3 regions of the Blastococcus saxobsidens DD2 genome follow, and region 2 is predicted to be linked to each of the others. Evidence: riboswitches for the same ligand, from Rfam matches in the RefSeq annotation. Region 2 holds a riboswitch; each other region holds the start of a gene.

Region 1 (2,254 bases), 770 kb from region 2:
ACGGGCTGATTCCCCCGAGCGCGATGTGCTCCCTCGGCTCCGCCGGGCACGTGCTGCGCTGCGACGCGGCGGCCGCCTACCGGGCGATGTCGGCGGCCTACGCCGCGGCTCTCGGCGCTCCGATCTGCATCACCGACTCCTACCGGACCTACGCCGGCCAGGTGCGGTTGTACGGGCAGAAGCCGGCGCTCGCGGCGGTGCCCGGAACGAGCAACCACGGCTGGGGGCTGGCGGTGGATCTCTGCGGCGGCATCCAGGCGTTCGGCACCCCCCAGTACGCCTGGATGGTGGCGAACGCCGGTTCAGATTCCTGCACCCCACGTGGGCTGATCCCGGCACCGGCCGCGAGGAGCCCTGGCACTGGGAGTACGCGGGCAGCTGAGAGCGGCCCGGGTGCCGGCGGCCGCGGCGGAATTGTCGGTGCCTCCTCCTAGCGTGCGGAACGACTCACGGAGGAGAAGAAGCGATGCTCATCGACTGCGACACCTGCACCGCCCGGGGGACCGGCTGCGCCGACTGCGTGGTCACCGTCCTGCTCGGGGCCCCGCCGGGATGGCAGGGGGTCGATCCGGTCGTGGTGCCGATGACCGGGCGCACCGGTGGTCCTGCACCGGTCACCGCCGAGGACGTCGTGCTCCCGCCGCCCGGCGTGGTGGTGGAGTTCGACGACGTGGAGCGCCGGGCTGTCCGCGCGCTGGCCGAGGGGGGCCTGGTGCCCCCGCTGCGTCACCGCGACGGCGCCGACGGCCACGGCGGCGAGGGATCCGGACGGCGCACGGGCTGATCGTCCCGTGCCCGTCGGAGCGGCCGCAGATACACCCGTCCGGGTGTATCCCGAGGTAGGCGCGCCGTACGGGGCGGGATGCCGTCCCACCCGTTCTCACCGTTCCCGTTTGTCACAGGCACATCAAGGTCGTTAGGGTCGTCGCCGTTCGGCCGGGTGGTCGTCACCCGTCGAGGGGTGGCCTCGACCGAACACCGCCTAATCACCGCGCGGCGTGCAGTCCCGGCGCCCGGGGTGTACCGGGGACCCACCGCAGTTCTGGGGTGAGTTCTCCCGCGGCCGGCTCGCCGGTGCGTGGGGGATAGGGCCAGTCTTCCCAGCCCGAACCCGTCAGCTAACTCGGTCGGCGGTAGCTGAGGAAGAAACGGAGAGCCGCCGCACGTGGCGACCCCAGACGCACCCCTGAGGCATGTCCGCGAACAGCGCCACACCGAACGCGAGGTGGCTTTCACGCGGAGTCCCCGCTCGGGGGCGTTGCGCTCCGGTCTCCTGGTCAGCGCCGTCGCTGCCGTGACCGTGACCCTGCTGCCGGCCACGGCGTCCGCCGTCCCCGATGAGGTCAGGACCGCCGACCAGGCGGCCGCCCGGGTGGCCGAGGCCAGCCACGAGCTCGAGGTCGTCTCCGAGCAGCTCAACGATGCACGGGTCGTCCTCGCCGGGCACCAGGCCGCGGCGACGACCGCCGGCGCGGCCGTCGTCGCCGCGGAGGGTCAGCTCGCGGCCCTCGACGGGCAGATCCGCCAGCTGGCCCGCAGTGCCTACACCGGCAGCGGCATGTCCCCGCTCGACCTCCTCCTGACCAGTGACTCGACCGACGAGCTGATCTTCTCCCTGGGCACCCTCGATGCGATCGCGGAGCACACCGACGAGGTGCTCACCGAGGTGGAGCAGGCGGCCGAGGTGGCCGACGAGTCGCGGGAGGCGGCGGCCGCCGCCACCGCCGCGGCGCAGGGCGTCGTGGACGAGATCACCGTCACGCGGCAGGAACTCGAGCGCAGGATCGCCGACTACCAGCGGCAGTACGACGCACTCACCGCCCAGCAGCAGGAGGAGGTGGCCCGCGCGCACGGAGGTGAGAGCCTCCCGGCGCCCAGCGGCGTGACCGCCCCCAGCTCCGCGGCGCAGGTGGCCGTCGACACCGCTCTCGCGCAGGCCGGCGACCCGTACGTGTGGGGCGCCGGTGGTCCGAACGCCTTCGACTGCTCCGGGCTGACGTCCTACGCCTACGCCGCGGCCGGGGTGATGCTGCCGCACTCCAGCCGGATGCAGTCGCAGATGGGTGTTCCGGTCTCCCGTAGTGAACTGCAGCCGGGCGACCTGCTCTTCTTCTACAGCCCGGTCAGCCACGTCGCCATGTACATCGGCAACGGGCAGATGGTGCACGCCTCGACCTCCGGCCAGCCGGTCAAGGTGGCGAGCGTGACAGCGATGGGCAGCTTCAACAGCGCCCGCCGCATCGTCGGCTGACAG
Region 2 (2,254 bases):
CCGAGGGCGACGACGAAGGCGATGACCGCCAGGACCTTGACCTCGCGGGGAAGGTCTCCCCGTGTCCCGACCCGCACGAGGGACCATGCTCGCACGCCGCGCAGACGCGGCGCGCCGGCGTACGGGGCGGCGGTCGCGCCGCCCCGTACGCCCAGCCGATCAGGCGGTCAGGCCATGGAGTTGGCCGGCTTCCGCGCCCCGGTCCGCTCCTCGCTCGTTCCTCGCTGCGATGCTCCCGGGGCTGTCAGCCGGCCATCCGCCGGGCGCTGGCGAAGCTGCCCATCGAGTCGATCGGGGCCACCTTCACCGGGACGCCGGACGTCGAGGCGTGCACCATCTGCCCGTTGCCGATGTACATGCCCACGTGGCTGACCGGGCTGTAGAAGAACAGCAGGTCGCCGGGCTGGAGGGCCGAGCGGGACACCGGGGTGCCCATCTGCGACTGCATCCGGCTGGAGTGCGGCAGGCTGATCCCGGCCGCCGCGTAGGCGAACTGGGTCAGCCCCGAGCAGTCGAAGGCGTTCGGCCCGGCGGCCGCCCAGACGTACGGGTCGCCCACCTGGGCCAGCGCGGTGTCGACCGCCACGCCGGCGGCCGAGCTGCCACCGCCGGCCGGGGCCGGCACCGGTGCTGCCGGAGCGGGGGCGGGTGCTGCGGGAGCGGGGGCGGGTGCTGCGGGAGCGGGGGCGGGTGCCGCGGGAGCGGGGGCGGGTGCCGCGGCGACCGGGGCCGGCGCGGGTGCAGCGGCGCCGGGGGCCTCCTGGGCCCGCGGCTGCTGGACCCGCGGCTGCTGGGCTCGCGGCTCCTGGGCCGGTGCGGCCGCTGCGGCCTCCGCGGCCTCCGCGGCCTCCGCGGCCTCCGCGGCCTCCGCCGCCTCCGCCGCCTGCTGGATCGCGTGCCGCTCGGCGGCCGCCCGGGAGGCCCGCTGCTCCTCGGCGCTGAGCCGGGCGTACTGGGCCTGGTACACGGCGATCTGCTGGTCGAGCCGCGCGCGCTCGGCGGTCACGCGGTCGACCTGCTCCTGCGCCTCCGCCGCGGCCTGCTCGGCCGAGGCCTGGGCCTGGTCGGCGTCCTCACCGGCCGCCTCCGCCTCGCCCAGCACGCCGTTGTTGTGATCGGCGATCGTGCCCAGCATGCCGACCCGGTCCATCAGGTCGGTGGCCGACTCGCTGGTCAGCATGGCCTCCAGCGTGCCGAGCCCGCTCCCGGTCCAGGCGCTGCGGGCGACCGTGCGGACCCGGTCCTGCGCCTCCGCGAGGTCGGCCTCGGCGGCGGCGAGCTCCGCCGCGGCGCGGTCGGCGGACTCCTGGGCCGCCTTCAGTCCTTCGCGGATCTCGTTGAACCGTTCGGTGAGGACCTCCAGGTCGTGCGCCTTGGCAGCGATGAGCTGCGCGGCTTCCTGGGAGGTGCTCGGCCGCTGCGGGTCGGCGGCGGCGGGGAACGGCGTCAGGCCGACGCCGCCGGCGGCCACGAGGGCCACGAGTGCCCGACGGCCGGGAATCCGACGGTGGGCAGGGTTGTGCGAACTCGCCATGTGCGGCGGGTCGTCCTTTCTTCCACGGCCGCCTACCGGGTGAGCTGACGGGTTCGGGCGGGAAGGCGCCCGGCGTCCGGTGGCCGCGCGGGCCGTCGGTCGCTTCACCCCAGTGGTGCGGTTGGGTCCCCGGTCCTGGTGCCGGCCGGTGCCGGCGGGTGGTTCGGCGGCGTCCGGGCGGCTGTCACCGGTTGAGCGACGGAGGGGGGCCGTCCGGACGGCCCCACGCTAGGGGTCGATCGCGCGGGTCACCAGGGGAAGCGGAGGACTTCACAGCGACCTTCGCCTCGGCGCGGTGGTGCGTGCACATTCCGTCACGGACACGCCGCGACGATCGTCGTCCGATGACCGGGCACGGCCTGGCGCGGCGCAGGTGGACCAGGGACCTATGACCATGTTGACGTCCTAATGCTCGTAGGAAGATGGCTGCCGTGAGCGTGGTTGCACCGCCGGACCGTCGCCGGCGGCGGCGGCAGGAGACGATCGAGCAGGTGCTCGACGTCGCCCTCGAGGTGATGGCCGAGCAGGGCGCCGCCGGGCTGACCCTGGGCGAGGTGGCTCGCCGCATGGGCATCCGGCCGCCGTCCCTCTACGGGTACTTCGACGGCAAGCACGCCCTGTACGACGCCCTCTTCGAGCGGGGGTGGCGGGCGCTGCTGGAGACGCTCCGGGCGGCCGGGGCGATCGACCAGACCGCGGACCCGCTCACCGGTCTGCGCA
Region 3 (2,254 bases), 880 kb from region 2:
GTGACGGTCACGACCGGCGGCAGCACCTGGTTCGAGGGGCCGCGCCGGCTGGTCCACCGGATCGAGATCGCGCTGCTGTGGCTGATCGGGGTGCGCCACCGGGCCGACTCCGGCGAGGGGATCTGCACGTTCGTCACCGCGGTCGCCGCCTGATCGCCGCGGCGACGTCCGACCGTGGATGCGCCAGTCGGCGGATACGGCCCGTACGACGAGGAGCGCCCCCGCCCGATCCCGGGCAGGGGCGCTTCTCGTCGGTCCTGGAACCCTGCGGCCCCGTGGTCGGTTACCGGAACGCCACGTGCGGGTGGTCCATGTGGTTGGCCGTCGGGGATCCACGGTCGGCCATGGCCTGCCACGTCCAACCAGTCCACGGACCGGCGATCCGCTGCCGCCAGATCACGGACTCGACGCCGAGCCGGGCCGCGTTGTCGATCACGTACTGGGCCACGGCGTCACCCTTGGCGCGGTCGGTGTACACCATGAAGTCGGCCGCCCGGCCCTGGGTCGGGGTGTGGCCGGGGCGCGTGAGGATCCTCGAGACGCCGAACCGCTCGGCGACCTCCTGGACGGCCGGTCGGACGTGCGAATCCCAGGCACCGTAGGAACGCGAAGCCGCAGCCGGTGCGGGCGACGCAGCCGGGGCCGGGACGGCCCGGCCCGATCGGGTGGCACGAGGAGGAGCCGCGCTCGGCGCGGCAGCCGGGGCTGCTGCACCGCTGAGGACGAGACGCTGACCGACGCGCAGGACGTTCGGGTTGCCCCCGATGACCTGCCGGTTGAGGGCGTGCAGCTGCTGCCAGGTGGTGCCGTGGCGGGCGGCGATCCTGGCCAGCGTGTCGCCGGAGCGGACGACGTACGTGCCCGAGGCGCTCGGTGCCGACCTGGCGGCGGACGGCGCCGCGCCGGACCCGCCGATGCTGAGCACCTGCCCGACGCGCAGGGCGTTCGGGTTGGCGCCGATCGCGCCGCGGTTGTCGGCGTACACGCTGCGCCACGAGGTGCCGTGGCCGGCCGCGAGCTTGCTGAGGGTGTCGCCGGAACGGACCGTGTGCTCCCCGGTGTGTGCCGCCGCCGGAGCGATGGACCCCAGGGTGACGGCCGATGCTGCTGCGAGGACCACGGCCGGGTAGGCCACGGCCGTCACGGCGCGATTCCGGGTGGGACGACGGTGTCGGCCCAGGGTGCGGTAGCGATTGAGCATGGGTGGTGAGCCTCTCGCCGCCTGCGGAGTTAGCTGTCGGGTTCGGGCGAGAGTTGCCCGGCCGCATGCTGCGGCTTCACCCCGAGGCCCGGAGGGCCACTGATCGGTGGGTCCCCCGCGCCTGCCCGTCGTCTCGACGCCTCCGGTGGCCGTGGGCAGGTTCGGCGGGCGGCCATCCGGGTCCACCGATCGGCGGACGTGCGAAGGCTAGGCAGACGGGGCCGAAGACCAGTAGGTCGTACCCGACCTTTTCCGAGACCCTCCGCGAAGAAGCACGCCGCGTGACCGGTCGTGAGCGCAGCGCCCCGCTTCCCGTGAGCGGGGGCGCTGACACCCGAAGGCCCGATCGGCGGCCGGGGTCACGGGCCGTCGATCGAGCCGGGGCCGGTCCGCGCCGGGCAGGCGATGCCCGCCCGGCGCGGACCGGGTGTGCGATCAGGCCTGGTCGGCGGCCTGGCGACGGCGGTACGCAACCGCACCGGCGGCAGCCGCACCGGCGACGGCGACCGCGCCGATACCCATCGCGGCCTCGTGCTCGATGCCGGCGGTGCTGCCCGCGCCGGTCTCGGCGCCACCGGTGGGCATCTGACCCATCTGGGAGGCGGTGAAGGCACCACAGGCGGCCGGGGCGGTGGCCTCCAGCGGCAGCGACGGGTCGAGCGAGCTCTGACCGGCCTCGGCGTCGTACGTGCCATTGCCGTTCACGTCGATACCGTGCACGACCAGCACCGCGGTACCGGCCGCGAACGACTCCTGCGTGGCCTGGTCGATCGTGAACGTGCGCTCGTAGGTGTAGCTGTCATCCTCGGGGGTCGGGAAGCGGTCGACGGCCAGGCCGCTGTCGGCACTGGTGTCGCCCTCGGTGGTCAGCGAGGAGCCGATCATCCCGTAGAACGGCTGACCATCGGCGGTGGTGATGATGCCGTCGCCGTCCGAGTCGGCGGATGCGGGCGGGCAGACCCCCTCGGCACCGATGTGGAAGTGCTGGGCGTGCGGGGAGCCCGCGAGGACGCCGTTCGCCTCGACGGTGACGGTGGCCTGGTCGCCCTCGAG

What was found. A riboswitch is a leader RNA that binds a small molecule or an ion and turns the genes downstream of it on or off. The one in region 2 is predicted to bind cyclic di-AMP.
Region 1: it holds a riboswitch for cyclic di-AMP, as region 2 does, so the genes downstream of both, BLASA_RS09530 (C40 family peptidase) here and BLASA_RS26320 (NlpC/P60 family protein) in region 2, are expected to answer to the same signal.
Region 3: it holds a riboswitch for cyclic di-AMP, as region 2 does, so the genes downstream of both, BLASA_RS23415 (LysM peptidoglycan-binding domain-containing protein) here and BLASA_RS26320 (NlpC/P60 family protein) in region 2, are expected to answer to the same signal.

The regions. Positions count from the first base shown of each region.
Region 1 is NC_016943.1:2,018,873-2,021,126, forward strand. It holds gene BLASA_RS25920 (M15 family metallopeptidase) at 24-434, shown strand; gene BLASA_RS09525 (hypothetical protein) at 467-784, shown strand; cyclic di-AMP (ydaO/yuaA leader) riboswitch at 970-1,149, shown strand; gene BLASA_RS09530 (C40 family peptidase) at 1,295-2,251, shown strand.
Region 2 is NC_016943.1:2,791,745-2,793,998, reverse strand. It holds gene BLASA_RS13225 (MFS transporter) at 1-77, opposite strand, end outside; gene BLASA_RS26320 (NlpC/P60 family protein) at 245-1,534, opposite strand; cyclic di-AMP (ydaO/yuaA leader) riboswitch at 1,549-1,701, opposite strand; gene BLASA_RS13215 (TetR/AcrR family transcriptional regulator) at 1,966-2,254, shown strand, end outside.
Region 3 is NC_016943.1:1,913,770-1,916,023, reverse strand. It holds gene BLASA_RS08995 (class I SAM-dependent methyltransferase) at 1-153, shown strand, start outside; gene BLASA_RS23415 (LysM peptidoglycan-binding domain-containing protein) at 284-1,144, opposite strand; cyclic di-AMP (ydaO/yuaA leader) riboswitch at 1,208-1,350, opposite strand; gene BLASA_RS08980 (hypothetical protein) at 1,637-2,254, opposite strand, start outside.